Desulfitobacterium hafniense DCB-2: one gene and its partner. The protein of the gene in region 1 interacts with the protein of each later gene in a pairwise test. Links are inferred from orthologs where the notes say so. Each region holds a gene or a part of one and is shown on either strand. Other genes may lie near its edges. The genes, in order: tpiA and pepT.

The links.
Region 2: the proteins of tpiA (region 1) and pepT interact in binary tests that used the Escherichia coli proteins (3 or more experiments, as listed by UniProt). The link is inferred for Desulfitobacterium hafniense DCB-2 from one-to-one orthologs.

Annotation. Positions count from the first base shown.
Region 1 is NC_011830.1:5,031,605-5,040,575, forward strand. What follows is about bases 1,930-4,728. They hold tpiA (triose-phosphate isomerase), read right to left. Parts: upstream 3,814-4,728; coding sequence 3,046-3,813; downstream 1,930-3,045. Other genes in these bases: gpmI (2,3-bisphosphoglycerate-independent phosphoglycerate mutase), read right to left, coding at 1,930-3,049; DHAF_RS23530 (phosphoglycerate kinase), read right to left, coding at 3,844-4,728. Outside these bases: preprotein translocase subunit SecG, read right to left, coding at 1-11; eno (phosphopyruvate hydratase), read right to left, coding at 213-1,490; more of gpmI, read right to left, coding at 1,514-1,929; more of DHAF_RS23530, read right to left, coding at 4,729-5,031; rpoN (RNA polymerase factor sigma-54), read right to left, coding at 5,445-6,848; DNA-binding protein WhiA, read right to left, coding at 6,851-7,804; DHAF_RS23545 (gluconeogenesis factor YvcK family protein), read right to left, coding at 7,851-8,971. UniProt on the Escherichia coli protein: Involved in the gluconeogenesis. Catalyzes stereospecifically the conversion of dihydroxyacetone phosphate (DHAP) to D-glyceraldehyde-3-phosphate (G3P).
Region 2 is NC_011830.1:3,443,813-3,452,836, forward strand. Bases 6,024-8,875 are described here. They hold pepT (peptidase T), read left to right. Parts: upstream 6,024-6,759; coding sequence 6,760-7,992; downstream 7,993-8,875. Other genes in these bases: DHAF_RS16100 (BlaI/MecI/CopY family transcriptional regulator), read right to left, coding at 6,024-6,189; DHAF_RS16110 (hypothetical protein), read right to left, coding at 8,127-8,875. Outside these bases: 7-cyano-7-deazaguanine synthase QueC, read right to left, coding at 1-241; DHAF_RS16075 (VUT family protein), read right to left, coding at 285-797; DHAF_RS26125 (hypothetical protein), read right to left, coding at 868-1,020; DHAF_RS16085 (ABC-F family ATP-binding cassette domain-containing protein), read right to left, coding at 1,056-3,017; DHAF_RS16090 (tautomerase family protein), read right to left, coding at 3,279-3,506; DHAF_RS16095 (M56 family metallopeptidase), read right to left, coding at 3,567-5,810; more of DHAF_RS16100, read right to left, coding at 5,803-6,023; more of DHAF_RS16110, read right to left, coding at 8,876-8,912. UniProt on the Escherichia coli protein: Cleaves the N-terminal amino acid of tripeptides.

The DNA of each region.
Region 1 (8,971 bases):
AAAATCACCATACCTATTCACCTCCTCAATCTATTGAAAACCAATCGGAAGCAATCGCCTGCCTATACCAGGTAAACCGCCACTTCTCCCCTGTTTTAAGACACAGAGAGGGTGTGGCGGTCATTCCCTATGGTTTTAGCCAGTACCGCTATTTTAGCATAAAAATTTGACAAATGGCAATAGTCTATACCCTAGCTGTCAATATATGGCCTTTAACGGCCCAGAGCCTCATGGCCCGGGTAAACTCCGGTTTCCCCCAGCTCTTCCTCGATGCGGAGAAGCTCGTTATATTTTGCTACCCGTTCTGTCCGGGCGGGAGCTCCTGTTTTAATCTGTCCCGCATTCACAGCGACAGCTACATGAGCCATGGTCACATCCTCGGTCTCCCCGGAACGATGGGAGATGACCGTTGTGTAACCGGCACGTTTGGCCATCTCAATGGCATCCAGCGTTTCGGTTAGGGTTCCGATCTGATTGAGTTTAATTAAAATCGAATTGGCGCATTTTTCTTTGATGCCCCTGGCCAAGCGGGCGGGATTGGTGACAAACAGATCATCCCCGACCAGCTGAATCTTGCTTCCCAGTTTCTCGGTAAGCTTTTTCCATCCTTCCCAGTCTTCTTCGGACAAACCATCCTCGATGGAAACGATGGGGTACTTTTCAACCAGCTCTTCGTAGTAGGCAATCATTTCATCCGCCGTCTTGGTCAGGCCTTCTCCTTCAAGATGATACTTGCCATCACGATAAAGCTCCGTAGCCGCTACATCCAAGGCCAGAGCGATATCTTTGCCAGGTGTGTAGCCGGCACGCTGGATAGCGTCCATAATAGCCAGGAGGGCATCGGCATTGGATTCCAGGCTGGGAGCAAACCCGCCCTCATCCCCAATGGCAGTAGCCAGTGACTTTTCCTTAAGAACAGCTTTCAGACTATGATACACTTCGGTTCCCATTTGCAGAGCTTCGGCAAAGCTCTTGGCACCGACAGGCATGATCATAAACTCTTGAATATCCACATTATTATCGGCATGCTGACCACCGTTGAGGATGTTCATCATGGGGACGGGGAGTTCTTTGGCATTAACCCCGCCCAAGTATTGATAAAGAGGAAGCCCGACGCATTCCGCAGCCGCTTTGGCATTCGCCAGAGAAACCCCCAGAATAGCATTGGCTCCCAGCTTGCCCTTGTTTTCAGTGCCATCCAGAGCAATCAGCTCCCGATCGATAGCCGGCTGGTCAAAGGGGTTTAATCCTTCCAATTCCGGAGCAATCACCTCATTGACATTCGCTACGGCTTGAAGAACGCCTTTACCCAGAAAACGGCCTTTATCCCCATCTCTCAGTTCAACGGCCTCAAAAGCACCTGTGGAAGCACCGGAAGGAACAGCCGCCCGGCCCATGGAACCGTCCTCCAAAAGAACTTCCACCTCAACGGTAGGATTGCCGCGGGAATCCAAAATCTCCCGTCCATAAATCTCTTCGATATAACTCATAGGGTTTACCTCCTAAATAGTATTCAACAAATCAAGGACTTTCCAGTCATCTCCTGGGGCTGCGGAATCTCCAGCAGCCGGAGCATGGTCGGCGCCACATCCCGCAGGGCCCCGCCTTCCCGCAGGGTTTTACCCTTAAGCTGATCATTAACCAGGATCAAGGGCACCGGATTGGTGGTATGGGCCGTTAAGGGCTGGCCGGTTTGCAGGTCCACTTTTGCTTCCGCATTGCCATGATCGGCGGTTATAATGACGGTTCCCTGGCGCTCTAAAACCTGGGGAACGATTTGCCCGATACACTGATCCACCGCTGCGATGGCTTTGACCGTAGCCTCAAACTCTCCTGTATGACCCACCATATCCGCGTTGGCAAAGTTCAGAATGATCACCTCATCCTCTTCTCTTTCCAGACGCTTTAAGAGCTCCTCGGTAATTCCATAAGCACTCATTTCCGGCAACAGATTATAGGTAGGGACTTGAGGAGAAGGAATAAGACAGCGGGTTTCCCCAGGACAAGGCTCCTCTACTCCACCATTAAAAAAGAAGGTGACATGGGCGTATTTTTCTGTCTCAGCGATGCGCAGCTGCTTTTTCTGATGTTTGGCCAGAACCTCCCCCAAGGTATTGTCTAAGTTCTGAGCCGGAAAAGCCACGGCCGCCCCTTTCAGCTTATCGTCATATTCGGTCATACACACATAATGGAGTTGCAAAGGTCTTCCCCGGTCAAAGCCGGTAAATTCTTCATCCAAGAGAGCATAAGAGATCTCCCGGGCCCGATCGGAGCGGAAATTGAAGAAAATAAAACTGTCACCGTCCCGAAGGGGTCCCACAGCCTCCCCTGCCGAGTCGACAATGACTGTAGGTGCCACAAACTCATCCGTGACCCTGACATCATAGGATTGTTCAATGGCTGCCAAAGAATTAGGCGCTTTCAGACCTTCCCCATTCACTAAAGCCCGGTAACCCTTTTCCACCCGTTCCCAACGTTTATCCCGATCCATCATATAATAACGGCCGCTGACGGTGGCCACCTGGCCAAGGCCTAATTCCCGGCATTTGCTATTAAGTTGGGTCATGAACCCTTTGGCACTTTGGGGCAGCACATCCCGGCCGTCCAACAAGGCATGGATGAATACCTTTTTAACCCCCATGGTTTTGGCCATAGCCAGGAGGGCGAAAAGATGTTCACTATGGGAGTGAACCCCTCCATCGGAGAGCAGCCCCATCAGATGCAGAGCATTGGGCCCATCCTTGACCCGTTCCATGGCTTCCTGCAAAACCGTATTCCGGGCAAACTCACCGGTCCTTATGGCTTGGGAAATCCGGGTGAATTCCTGATAGACCACCCGGCCTGCCCCAATATTCAAATGCCCCACTTCCGAGTTCCCCATTTGGCCTGGGGGCAATCCCACTTCCTCCCCGGAAGCAACGATCAGGGTATGGGGATACTCCTCAAGCAGTCTGTCGAAATGGGGCTTGGGGGCCTTAGCCACAGCATTGCCTGCGCTCTGGGGATTATAACCCCATCCGTCCAGAATCATCAAGAGCAGAGGCTTCATAGAACAGCCACCGCATTCTGAACCAATTGGGCAAATCCTTCGGCTTCCAGGCTGGCCCCGCCCACCAGAGCGCCGTCCACATCCGGCTGACTCATGAGCTCACCAATATTGTCCGCCTTAACACTGCCGCCATAGAGGATATTGACCTCATCGGCAACCACACCGGCAATTCCGGCTAAAGTAGAGCGAATCATGGCGCACATCTCCTGGGCATCTTCACTGGAGGCTGTCTTACCCGTGCCGATAGCCCAAATAGGTTCGTAGGCAATGACCACCCGTTTCAAATCATCTGGGGCAAGATCCGTCAGATCCTTTTCCACCTGGCCGCGCACGATTGCAAAGGCCTTGCCTTCTTCCCGGTTGGCTAAGTTTTCACCCACACAGAGAATGGGGGTGAGCCCTGCCTTAAGGGCCGCCTTCACCTTTTTGGCAATCTCCTCATCCGTTTCACGGAGAATTTCCCGGCGCTCCGAATGTCCGAGGATGACATAGGTGCAGGCAACATCCACCAGCATCGCCGCAGAGATCTCTCCCGTATAAGCCCCATCGGGGGCATAAAACATATCCTGAGCCCCAATATGAATGACGCTCTCCTCCAGCTCATTCTTGAGAACATTTAAGGCTGTAAAGGGCGCACACACGACAACATCGATTGCAGTGACTTCGCCAAGCACTCCTAAGAGCTTTACCGCATATTCCTGAGTCTCCCGGAGACTTTTATTCATCTTCCAATTTCCAGCGATAATAGGATGTCGTTTGGCCATGAAATGAGCTCCTTTCAAGATGGGATAAGTTTAGATGTTTTGTAGTGCCGCTATACCGGGCAGGGTCTTGCCTTCCAGGAGCTTCAGGGAAGCCCCCCCTCCTGTGGAGATATGGCTCATTTGCTCCCCTACACCCATTTTTTCTACGGCGGCCACGGAATCTCCACCGCCGACAATGGTCAGACCCGGACATAAGGCCACAGCCTGAGCAACTTTCTCCGTCCCCTTGGCAAATTGTTCCATTTCAAAGACACCCATGGGGCCGTTCCAGACGATAGTCCGGGCCTTTTGTATTCTTGCACTGAACAGTCCGGCACTTTCCGGTCCGATATCCAAAGCCATTTCGTCCTCGGCGATCTCCCGGACAGGGGTGACCCGATAGGGGGCATCGGCTTTAAATTCTTTGGCCGCAACCACATCCTGGGGCAAAAGAATGTCCACCTGGAGTTCCCGCCCTTGCTCAAGAATCTCCTGAGCCAGGGATAATTTATCTCCTTCCACCAGGGACTTACCCAGAGAATAGCCCTGGGCTTTCAGGAAGGTATTGGCCATGCCGCCGCCAATGATCAAAGCGTCCACTTTATGGAGCAGGTTCTCAATGACCCCGATTTTGTCACTGACCTTGGCTCCGCCAATGATGGCCACAAAAGGCCGCTCCGGATTCTCCAGAGCCTTGCCCATACTTTCAATTTCCTTTTGGAGGAGAAAGCCGGCCACCCCGGGAAGATGATGAGCGATTCCTTCTGTGGAAGCATGAGCCCGGTGGGCTGTACCGAAAGCATCGTTAACATACACTTCAGCTAAGCGGGCTAATTGCTTGACAAACTCCGGTTCATTCTTTTCTTCCTCGGCATGATAACGGACATTTTCTAGAAGAAGGACTTCACCTTCCTGCAGCTGAGCTGCTGCTTTCTCTACCTCCGGACCGATACAATCGGTCGCCATGGCCACCGGTCGCTTGAGCAATTCACCAAGACGTTTGGCCACCGGAGCCAGGGAATAGTTCGGATCCGGTTTTCCCTTGGGACGTCCCAAATGGGAAGCGAGGATAATTTTAGCCCCTTCGTCAATCAGATAGTGAATGGTAGGCAGAGCCGCCCGAATCCTCGTGTCGTTGGTAATATTGCCATGGTCATCCATAGGTACGTTAAAATCAACCCGCACAAAAACACGTTTTCCTTGTACCGCAATGTCTTTAAGCCCTTTCTTATTCATCATTAAGTATTTTCTCCTTTCCTCTTTCGCTTAATCGTTTTTAAACTATATCTTTTCTTTAAACTTGCTATTTATGTCTATATGTATGCCAACAGCAATTTCATATCAATTCAACCTGTCTAAGTTTAGCACTTTCTATCATCTTAGTATACCGCTCCAAGGAAAATTCTACTCTTAAGACCAAGCCCATCATAACCTGGGCAATATTAAAGAAAACCCGGCTTCGCCGTGCCTTAAACCCATGCTCTCAAATGAGGCGAAGTCGTTGGTTGCACTTATGCTTAGAAAGTATACAGCGCAAGCTTATACTTTCTGGCAGTGTAACAAAAGAGTTACTGTTATTATTCAGCACCCTTTTCTAAAATTCCTTCCTTATCCCTGCCCATCCGCACCAATCTGCGGCTGCTCGCCAGCGGCTAATAGCGTTTCCGCAGCGCCGTGGACGGAATCCCCAGTTCATCCCGGTATTTTGCCACAGTTCGTCGTGAAATCTCCATATTCTTTTCTTTAAGAATCTCGGAAAGCTTTTGATCGGAATACGGACTCTTGGGATCCTCGGCGGCAATGATCTCTTTCAGGGCTTGTTTAATTCCTTCCGTGGCCATGCCCTGTTCACTGCCCAGCCCCGTAGCAAAAAAGAACTTAAACTCAAAAATCCCCCGGGGGGTTTGGATATATTTATTAGCCGTAGCCCGGCTGACCGTGGACTCGTGGACCCCGATCTCTTCCGCAATGTCTTTGAGATTGAGGGGTTTTAAACAGCGGATGCCCCGCCGCAAAAACTCTTCCTGGCGTCTGATAATAGCATCCGCAACCTTATAAAGAGTGAGCCGTCTTTGCTCGATACTGCGAATCAGCCAGGCTGCCGCATTGAGTTTCTGCTCGACAAATTTGCGAATCTCTGATTCATTATTCTGACTTAAGGCTTTGCGGTAGACCTGATTAATTCCCAAACGGGGTACGGTCACATCATTGACCAGGATAATATATTCGCCCTCAACCTCTTCAACCACAACGTCGGGAACGATATAGCGCACCTCGCCGGTCCCGGCAAAGCTCCGGCCGGGTTTAGGATCCAGGGTGCGGATTAAATCGGCCATATCCTGAACCTGACTGGGGGTAATTTTGAGCTGGGCGGCGATCCTCTGCAAACGACCGGCAGCTAAATCCTCCAGATACTTAAGAAATTCAGGCAGCTCCGGAGGGTAGTCTGCCAGCAGGGGAAGCTGCAGCAACAGACATTCTTCCAAGCTTCTTGCCCCCACCCCCAAAGGGTCCAGCCCTTGAATCACCGCTAAGCCTTTTTCCACTTCCTCAAGGGGAAGCTGGAGCTGCTTCCCTATTTCCTCTAAAGAAAGGGTTAAATAGCCGTTATCGTCCAAATTGCCGACAATATATTCAAGCAGCTTCTGGGACATGGGAACCTTTTGAATATGAATCTGTTCCAGCAAATGCTCCTGAAGGGAAGGACCTGCCGCTAAAAAAGGCTCAAAGCGGGTGCTTTGCCCGGCGTCCGGGTCATACTCCTTGCTGATGCGTTCTTCCTGATGTTGAAAATACTCTTCCCAGTTCATATCCCAGGGCCCTTCCTCCGCCCCCTCGTTCTTCTCTTGAGCCGGGGAATCTTCCTGGGTATGATCCGCGCTTTTGTCGGCGGAATCGTCAATCACATCGAGAAGAGGGTTTTCCAGCATCTGCTGCTCCACATAACCGGAGAGTTCTAAAGCGGATAACTGTAAAACGGCAATCGCTTGACGCAACTCCGGCGTCATGATCAACTTCTGTGTCTGCTCCAGGTTCAAGCCATATCCTATGCGCACATTTATCCTCCTTTCCTGACTCGTTTACTCTGTTCCTCCAGCTTTTCGGCAAGCTCATCGATCTTGCGCATCCGGTGATTGACTCCCGATTTGCCTACCTTGGGGACCAGCATCTCCCCTAACTCTTTCAAACTGGCATCAGGATATTCCAGCCGCAGCTCGGCAATTTCCCGCAGCGGCTCCGGCAAGGCCTGCAAACCGATGGTATTGGCTACCCTTTGGATATTCTCCACTTGCCGCACTGCCGCGTCCACCGTCTTATTAAGGTTAGCCGTTTCACAGTTGACCAGGCGGTTGACCTGATTGCGCATGTCCTTGAGCACACGGACATTCTCGAATTCCAACAGCGCCCGGTGGGCGCCGATAAAGCCCAGAAATTCAACGATATGCTCACTCTCTTTAATATAGACCACATGCCAGTTTTTACGCATGCTGACCTTGGCCCCCAAATGAAATTTATTAAGCAGCTTGCTTAAGGCCTCAGCATGGAGAGGATCATTGGTGATAATCTCCAGATGGTACGTTCCCTCGGGATTATTGATGGAGCCTCCGGCCAAAAAGGCCCCGCGCAGGTAGGCTATTCTATCGCATTTCTTTTTCACCAAAACGTTAGGAATACCCGGTAATATCTCCCCCTCTTCATCCAGAAGCCCCAGCTGCTGAAGATCCTCTAAGGTCCGGGGATAGATTTTTACCATGTAGGAGTTATTCTTTTTTAAGCGCAGTTTCCTCCGCACCATAATATCCACCGGCAATCCCAGCAGGTTTTTGGCCAAACGATACACTTTACGCGCCACCGGGGCACTTTCCGTGATCACATTCAAAGCATAGGAATGGTTGGCAATCTGCAATGTCCCATCCATCCGCACTAAGGCAGCCAATTCGGCCAGATTGCAGCATCGCTTCCCTTCCTCGATCCGAGCCAGCTCATCTTTGGTTTCAGCACTAAAGGACATTTTTTCACTTCCTTTACCAGTACTTCACAGCCCCAGGGTCAAAGCACTAGGACTCTTCTCTCAGCTTCTGGTTCAGCAAATATGAATCCACTAAAGCAATCCGCTCTCCCATGGGTTTTAAACTAAAAAGCAAGCGAATCAGGAGCCGCGCCAGACGGTCCGAGTGGTGGCGCAGGGTATCCCCTTCCTGCAGAAGGTCCGCTTCCACATACTTAGCTCCCAGCCACTCCACACTATCCCTGTTCCCTTGTACCGGATAGGAGCCTTCCTCCTCATAGCGCTTCAGCAGCTCTTCGGGTATCCCTTGTTTATTGGCCACCACCACATCCACAAACCCGGCGCCGCAGTGATCCATAAGGGATTGGAGATGGTCCGAGACCTGGAATTGGTCCGTCTCCCCCGGTTCAGTCATGATATTGCAGACATAAATACAGGGAGCATCCACTTCCTGAATCTTTTCCTTGAGTTCCTTCACCAGCAGATTAGGGAGGACGCTGGTATAAAGGCTGCCCGGCCCTAAAACAATCAGATCCGCTTCTTCCAGGGCTCTTAACGCTTCCGGAACCGGCTGGCAATCCTCCGGCTCCAGATAGACCCGTTTAATCCGCCCTTGAGTATCTCTGACCTGAGTTTCCCCCTTGACGATGGTCCCGTCGGCCAGCTCCGCCGTTAAAACCACCTGCTCCATGGTCGAGGGATAGACACTGCCCCGCAGGGCAAACACCTCACCCACATGCTCGATGCCTTTTTTAAAGTCCCCAAAGGTATCCGCCATCCCCGCTAAAACCAGATTTCCCAGACTATGCCCTTTCAAGGTACCCGTATCAAAGCGGTAGGAGAATAATTTCTCCATAATATTCTCCGTATCCGATAAGGCCACCAGGCAATTGCGGATATCACCCGGCGGAAGAATTCCCATTTCACTGCGCAGCTTGCCTGAGCTCCCGCCATCATCGGCTACGGTGACAATGGCTGTGAGATTGCGGGTATAATTCTTCAAACCCCGCAGCAAAGTTGATAAGCCCGTCCCGCCGCCAATGACCACGATTTTCGGACCCCGCCGCAAATGCTGCCGTGAATACATAACATCCACAATCCGGGCTTCTTCATCAGGCAAGAGCACCGAAATAATGGAATGAAGCATCCTTTTAAAACCAATCACCATCG
Region 2 (9,024 bases), 1.6 Mb from region 1 along the record:
AATCAGGAACCTGAATGGAGGCATCCGTTAAGGCACTGCCTCCCACATGTTCAATCTTAATGAGCCGATGCTCTTTGACCTTATAGTATTGGGCGACCGCTTTGGCTGCCTCCAATTCCCGTTGATGCCTTTGTCCATAATCAAAGGATAAAGGATACAACTCATACCCGGCCTTATGGGCAACGCTCATACAGGTCGTGCTGTCCAAGCCGCCTGAAAGCAATACTACCGCTTTTTTCATGACTGAGCTCCTTCTCTCCTTATAATTCAAGTGGCTTTTAAGATCAGGTGGTCTTTAAGCCATCATCCAATTTTGGCCTGTCTTTTCTGAACAGAATCAGGGACCAAATATAACCCCCGAACACCTTGGCAAAAAATTGCCCAAACACAGCATAGGGAATAAACATCCCGAAGGCCAAGGTCGGAAAAGCGATGGAATCCACCGCCGCAGAAACAACATTGGAACTGTTGACTTTGACAAAGCGGGGATGCTTCCTTAAGGCCTGGTAAACGGCAGTGTCCGTAATACCGGTAAGCAAAAAAGCGATAAACGAGGCCACGGCGATGGGCCCGGCATTGCGATTGATAAACCAGGACAGTAAAGCACCGGTTCCCACCAAAAGAAGCATTTTCGGCCAGAGATGCTTGCGGCTCCATTGCTCATGGAGCTTATCCCGGGCGACTAAGTCAAACGCAATCAGCAAAAATGCATTAATCGGTGTTGAGATCGGGCCAAAATAGGTTACCGACAAATTAGCTGCTACATTGGCCGCCAAATATGCTAGTACAATGAGCATGATACCCACTCCTCCATTTTTCTATCAAACTATTATAAACCCTATGTCAATCCACGGGCAATATCCAGATCTACTTATCAAAAAGCCCGCCTTTTTTATGGCTCTTGATCCCGCCGCGGGCTTGCCCTAACTTAGCAGCAGCCTTATTGGGTCCGCCTTGCTGAGCACTTTTTTTCTTCTTCTCTTCGATGAGCTTTTTCATTAGCTCTATATTTTTATCCATTGCCATATACCTCCGGTTTTTTTGCTCCATTACTCTTAGGGGGCTTTACGACCCGCAATCTCCTCGGCAAGTTCACTGAGATAGGTCCAGCGCTCCAGAGATTCTTCCAGCTGCTTCTCCAAGTCTTCTTTTGCTTTCATCAGCTCATTCAATTTACCGTAATTGCTTCCCTCTTCCGCCATGTCTTGATCCACTTGTTCCAATTGACCCTCAAGACCGGCAATTCTGTCTTCAATCTGTTCATACTCCCGTTGCTCTTTATAGCTCATTTTCACCGGGCGCTCTTTTGGCTTGGCCTGATGCCCGGCAGCCTCAGCTTCACCCAGCCTCGAGTTTTGGCCGTTCAGCTTCTGCGTCTTAGAGAGGGCTTCTCTTGAGGACTGCTCCTCCGCAATCCGCCTGGCCAGCTGTTCCCTATAGTCTGTATAGTTCCCAATGGCGAAATGGATTCTTCCTTGGCCCTCAAAGGCCAGAATTTGATCTACCACCCTATCCAGGAAAAAGCGGTCATGGGATACCGTGATCACCACTCCGGGAAAATCCTCCAAATAATCTTCAAGAATACTAAGGGTTTGAATATCCAGATCATTGGTCGGCTCATCCAGCAGCAGCACATTAGGGGAGCTCATCAAAACCTGCAGCAGATAAAGTCTCCGCTTCTCTCCTCCGGAGAGCTTTTCAACGGGAGTCCATTGCTGGGCAGGAGTGAAAAGGAAGCGTTCCAGCATTTGCGAGGCCGTCAGGACCCCTCCATCAGAAGTTGGAATCACTTCCGCCACGGCTTTAATCACATCGATCACTTTAGTCTGTGGTTCAAACTCCCGGTATTCCTGAGCAAAGTACCCCAGCTTTACTGTGGGCCCCCATTCGATCTCTCCGGCATCGGCTGGCATCCGCCCAGCCAAAATATTTAACAGGGTTGACTTGCCGCTGCCATTGGGGCCAATGATCCCGATTCGATCATATTTAGCCAGGATGATGCTGAAATCATCAATAACCGTCCCTGAGCCGGGATATGATTTACGCAGATGAGAACACTGGATGACCTTTTTTCCCAACCGGGCTGCTCCTGCAGAAACTTCCACTTTCCCGGTCTTCTCTTCAGGCTGATCAGCTTGAAGCTGTTCAAACCGATCAATGCGTGCTTTTTGCTTGGTGGTGCGTGCTTTAGCTCCCCGGCGAATCCAGGCCAGCTCATTGCGCAGGATATTTTGCCGTTTCCTTTCTGTGGCTTCCTCCTGCTCATCCCGCTCTGCCTTTAATTCTAAAAAACGGCTGTAATTACCTGGATATGCATAAAGTTTTCCCCGATCCAGTTCAAAAATTCGATTCGCCACCCGATCAAGAAAATAGCGATCATGAGTGACCATCAAAAGAGCACCCTTAAGCTTATGCAAGTAATTCTCCAACCAATCCACCATCTCATTATCGATATGGTTGGTAGGTTCGTCCAGAATCAATACATTTGAAGGCTGAATCAGTGCACCGGCTAAAGCCACCCGTTTACGCTGTCCTCCGGACAGTGTCCCGACAGGAATATCAAACTGGGTTATCCCCAGCTTAGTGAGAACGGCTTTAGCCTCACTCTCGATTTGCCAGGCATTGTGGCTGTCCATCTTCTGGCCTAGCTGGAGCAGGGTATTTTGGTAACTTTCGCTGTTGGGATCTTGATTCAGCCGTTCCAGGGCCGTTTCATAGTCCCTAAGCAGCTTCATGAGCGGGGAATTGCCTTTAAAAACCTGCTGCAATACCGTAGCCTCGGGATCGAAGTCGGGCTCTTGGGGAAGATATTCCAACTGCAGCTCATTATTGGTCGTGATCTGCCCTTGATCCGGCTGCTCCAAGCCGGCCAGAATCTTCAGCAAGGTGGATTTCCCTGTTCCGTTGACCCCGATAATACCAATTTTTTGACCTTCCTCTATGCCTAAGGAAATATCCTGGAATAAAGGCTTAATTCCATAACTCTTGGTTAGGGACTCAGCAGTTAACAGATTCATTTTGATTCCCCTTATAGTTTAATAATATAAATAGGCAGCAGATATACCGAGCCATGTTTTATACACACTAACTTTAAGTATATCATTTCTATGAGCTCCAGTGAACTGCAAATCCATAAGCCATATTTAAACCGGATCACAGATTAATTCTATTGATGCCAGACATTGACTGAGATGTTTGAGGAATACGCGAAAAAAGCAGACCGGCTCCGTTATAGGGAGTCGATCTACTCTAACAATAATCTTTCAAACTATGATTAGCTATGTCGATGTTTTCACAGCACGAGAAGAAATATATAAATCCTTGCCATCATATTTTTGCTGAATTGTCTCTACGAAATTGTCCGGTTCAATTTCTACAACCGACACTGAAATCGAGTCAGGTGGAAAATTGAGTTCCCTTACCATCAAGTCTTTCAGCTTGTTGGCAATCTCCAGCTTGGTATCACGATCCCGTCCGGGATAAAGATTAACTGCGATATGGGGCATAATACATCCTCCTTTTTAAGTTACGGTAGTTAATGAAAACAACATTTGCACCTTTCTCAATTAAGGCATCACGACAAATCCGGTGGGGATGGGTCGTTCGCCAAAAATATTGCTGACCTTATTCAATACCTTGCCATCATAAACCATCTCCACCATGGAGCCGCCACTCAGATTAACCGCTTCTACGGCACCATACTCTAAAAAGAGATTCTCCATATCTTTTAGGGTTGCCCCGATACTCCAATCAGGATCACGTCCATCGATCACCATAAAAATAAGGGTCCCATCTGCACGCTGGCCGATTCCGGCACGAGGGGCAATCCCCCAGCCGCCGTCCCCGGGGACGGCAGGCTTCCCCTCCCTGACTAAGGTCGTCCCATTATCAGCTAAAGGTGGGGAAAATCCTACCCCTTCCTGAATATTCTTTTCTTTAATCTCCTGAACATTCATAGGTCCAGTAATTAGTTTACCTTCGGCATCAAGACCAATGAACTCGACTGCTTGATCCCCGGCATTATTGTAAACGACTTCCCCGTTCTGCACCGTAATGCCGTCGGGAAAGACTTCATTACCCTCCTCAAGGGAAAGGTAAATCCCGCCGGCATTGATGCCGGCGATGGCACCTGAACGGCTTACCATATCCGTGAGTTTTTCTTCAACTGTGCCGATTTCCTCAGTAACGGCTAATGTAACCCGCTTAGGATCGCTGATGAGCATGACTTTTCCTTTGATATTAAAACCGTGGAGATTCTGGCTTTCGATATCTTTAATGACAATTCCGGAGCTATCATAAACAAGGGTTCCTCCTTCAATATGCGTTCTGACCTGAGTTGCCGCCCCGGAGGCAAAGGAAAAACCCATCAGCTCCTGCAACTTTTCAGGGCTTTCGGCATAATTTCTGACATCCTCACCAACCGTATAATCCGCCCATTCACGACCATTGATAAAGCCTACTTCACGCTGGCCATCAGTTAATGTAGCGCGAATACCTCCGGCATTATCAACCAGGGCCAGCAGGATCAGGGCATTTTGGCGAAAAGGATTGTCTTGTCTGGCTTCTTCCGTATCATACTGCTTAAGTACCTCGGAAGAAACTGAGTAAACAAGTTCAATGTCGTAAGGCTGCTCACCGGTGTGCAGCTTAAAGTGATCGTACTGCACACCCTCCGGTACAGGCAACAAACCAATCAGTCGGCCAACAGCGGAATTATCACCCACATAGTTTGTACGCTCTCTCCAGAGGGCTTCGGCAGGGCTCAGTTCCCCGGTTGCAGCTTCACTATGAGCTCCGCCAAAGGTACCCGCTATAGCGACAGCGGCAATCAGCAGCACCGCAACTACGGTGATCCCCAGCATGCGCGGTTGCTGGGCGATCCGTTTGATGCGCTCGGTTATTTCTCCCTTACCTCCTGTCATGGTGGTGGCACAGTAGAACAGATCCGCAGGCTTTGGCGATGCAGTCATCATCTCGATGAGAGTTTTGCCGTAAGCCATGCGGTTTTTTTCACCCAGTACACGAAGGGTTCCCTCATCACAGGCCAGCTCGCTGTCTTGGCGGGATAGCACCACAGCAAGCCACACTAATGGATTGAACCAATGAATACAAAGACATAAAACGCGCACAAGAGACCAAATGTGGTCACCATGTCGGTAATGAGTCAACTCATGGGCAATCACATGGGTTATTCTCTGTTCATCGGCGAGACTGGGAGGTGTCAGGTAGATAGAAGGTTTCCACAATCCGTACAAACAGGGAGACGGCAAATCCTCGGTGACATAGACAGCCAGCGGGCAAGAGGCATTATGTACTCGCTGCCGGCTTCGTCTGAGCTTTCGGCTCAGGCGAACATTGGCCATGACAAAAACCCCGCCGCTGGCCAAAATTCCGCCCAACCAGAGATAAGTTGCCATCGCTCCGTAGTCTGTCTTATGAGCTGCAGCATTGGTGACGGTATTGTTATTTTGAGCTGTCTGAATTCCGATTGGCTCTATTCCCTTCACAGGATTAACTGGATTAATTGGATTGGCAGGATCAGCTGGAACAGCTGGATTAGATGAAGTAGCTAGAGTAGCTGGGTTAGGTATGGTAGTCGGAACAACAGTAACAAAGCCACCGGGCTGTTTGGGCAAAGCGTTCAGCACACTGATGGGGCTTTCAAACAAGGAAAAGGGCAGAAGCAGCCGGATCGCCACAAGCAGCCACAGCGCATATTGCAGCCGGGAGGAAATCCGGCCACGCAGCAGCTGCCGCAGAGCGACAACAATAAGTATCAGAACGGAAGAGGTCATCACTGTTTCAATCATTTTTATCCTCCGCCCCCTGCAAAATGGCGTACAGCTCGTTGATCTCCTCTTTGGAAAGCTGCTTTTTCCGTACTAAGGTGCTCATCATCATGCTTGCCGAGCCTGCAAAGGCCCGTTCAAGCAAGGAACGTGCCTCAGCCACCGCAACATCATCCCGTGCCACATTGGGGTAATATTGCTTGGCCCGCCCTACCACTTCAAAGCGAATAACACCTTTTTCAGTCATGCGTTCCAGCATGGTCTGCACTGTACTGCGACTCCAGCCCGGATCATCCTTTAATTCATGGCAGAGCTGCACATAGGTGCGGGGTGCCAGCTCCCACAGTTTCTCCATGATATACCACTCACTTTTGCCAAGGGCATTATTTGCCGTTACCATTACGACCCTCCCCTCCCATTGCACGACTTATGTCGTTCATTAAAAATACTATAGCCTTTCACACGACACATGTCAAGCAATCAAAGCAAAAATACCCTCCAAGCAATTCTCTTTATATTTTTCTGTTTTAGGGTTATAATAGGAATAGCAAAAGCGGCGATGGATTAACATCTCAGCCGGTATGCCAGCTTAGTCCGCAGATGCGGTCATATGGGATTGACCTAAAAAATAGCCTTTGTCCTTGCCAGGGGGGCTATTTTTAGTTATCTTAACGACTGGCTTAGGTATTTCAAGGACAAATGTTTAATGCTCATCTGCTTGTCAGCCAATACCAAGGTATGGCAAGTGAGTTTAAAAATTCGCTGATTTTGACTTTTACTAAGCTAGCTGACTCGATTTCAAAACCGGCGAATTTTCATCTTCAACCCTACAATCCCTGAACGTCAAGGGGTATCACCCTCCGGCATGGTCTTGGAAAGTCTTAGTCCAAAAAGCTAATATATAACCATTAAACCCAGGCTAACTAATTTCTATATTTAGTTCCCTATTAACGAATGAGGAGGCTTAATCATGTCCAGTGTCATCGAACGTTTTCTCAGATATGCGGCCATCGACACCCAATCCAATGAAGAGTCCCAAACCACCCCCAGCACCGGGAAGCAGCTGAACTTAGCCCGGCTTCTTGAACAAGAACTTAAAGAGCTTGGCTTGCAGGATGCGCGCATCCAGGAGGGCTATGTTTATGGAACCTTGCCTGCCAACTCTACCAAGGCGATCCCCGCCATCGGCTTTATCGCCCATATGGATACCAGTCCTGATTTTTCAGGGACCGATGTCAAAGCACAGTTAGTTGAGAATTATGACGGCCAGGACATCCTTCTTAACCCGGAACACAATCTGGTCCTCTCCCCTGCAGACTTCCCGGAATTGCTGGATTACATAGGAAAAACCCTGATCACTACTGATGGTACCACCCTCTTGGGAGCGGATGATAAGGCCGGCATCGCCGAGATCATGACAGCAATCGCCTATCTGACTGCACACCCGGAGATTGAGCATGGAACCATCTGTGTGGCCTTTACCCCTGATGAAGAGATCGGCCGGGGTGCCGACCAATTTGATGTGGCCGGTTTTGGAGCAGATTTTGCCTATACCGTGGACGGCGGGTCCATTGGCGAGCTGGAATACGAGAACTTCAATGCCGCCAAAGCTATCGTGAAAGTAAAAGGAAGAAATGTTCACCCCGGCAATGCCAAGAACAAAATGATTAATTCCATTCTTTTAGCCAATGAATATATCGTCAAACTCCCTCCTCAGGAAACACCAGCCACCACCGAGGGTTATGAGGGCTTTTATCATCTCAATGATATCCGGGGAGATGTGGAAGAAACCACCCTTTACTACATTATCCGGGATTTTGCTGAAGACTCTTTTGCCAAGCGTAAGGAGACCATGCTCAATTTAGCGGAAGAGTGCAACAAAAAATACGGATCGGGACATTTTCATGTCGAGATCACCGATCAATACAAAAACATGAAAGAAAAAATTCAGCCGGTGATGCATATTGTGGATAAAGCCCAAAAGGCCATGGAGACGGTGGGGGTTAAACCTCTGATCAAGCCCATCCGCGGGGGCACCGACGGCTCACGCTTATCCTTTATGGGCCTGCCCACCCCTAATCTATTCACCGGCGGGCATAATTACCACGGCCGCTATGAATTTATTCCCACCTTCGCCATGGAAAAATCCGTGGAAGTTATCCTCAAGATTATTGAACTCTATGCCGAAGAGCATTCGAATTAAAGGGCCCTTCTTACAATATAAAACCGCGTGAAATCATCGTTGATCTCACGCGGTTTTTTCAACTCATGGTTTTCTCAGGTTTTCCATTCACCTGATGAAAACTCTAAAAACACTTCTATATCTAAAAAGCACTTCTATATCTGTGGAAATAAGAGTTCGACGATTTGAATGAATTCTTCCAGCTTGCCGCAATCATTGACCAAATACACCGGAAGCCCGATAAAGCGAAAGGGTAAGTTCTTATGGACAAAATCATAAAGAGAGGGCACCTCGTGCGCGCTTCTCTGGCCTTTAAGCTGGTTTTCCAGAAGACCGTAGAGTTCCCGATAATGCACAGGGTTCAGATTGTGGGCTTGAATATACCCTTCCCGCTGCCGTGCATACACGGATTGAATATAGTCCTTCTGCTTATCGGTCCAGTAGGGGTGCGCCTTTAAGACAAAGGCGTTGGCCAGGGTTTCTTCAAGACAATCCTGAGTGCCCCAGGTCTGACTATAGATCTTTCTTTTATAAGCTGGGTAAAGACCCTCATTATTCCTTCCCACATCATCCAGCAAAATACAGTAGCGCTCAATGAGATAATGGAAAGACACATGAGTGAGAACAGAATCCAAAGCCAGGGTATGTGCCTCTCTTAAGGTCATCAAGGTCTGTCTGAGAATACTTAAGAGATACATCCCGAACATTTCCGCATAAAGATAGAGACCGAAATTCTCCGAATTAAAATGATAAGGCCGGTAGGTTCCCACCATATCAAAATTCTCACAGCGTCTTTCATTAAAGTAAAGCTCATACTCCCGCAAATTCAATTTGAGCTGATTGAAGGAACTTGAGTTATAGGAAATCGCTTTGCCTTTCGCCAGATATAAATCCAAGCCCTGGATGATCGGGTAGACTTCTTCTCTTACATACTCCCCCACTGTGCCACCTCATTTCTATGGGCAATTCGTGTTGCGAGCCTGTCTCCCTAAATCCATATGACTCACTCTTCCCTTTTAGCACCAGTGGTTAAGAAGTATGTTAAATATCGCC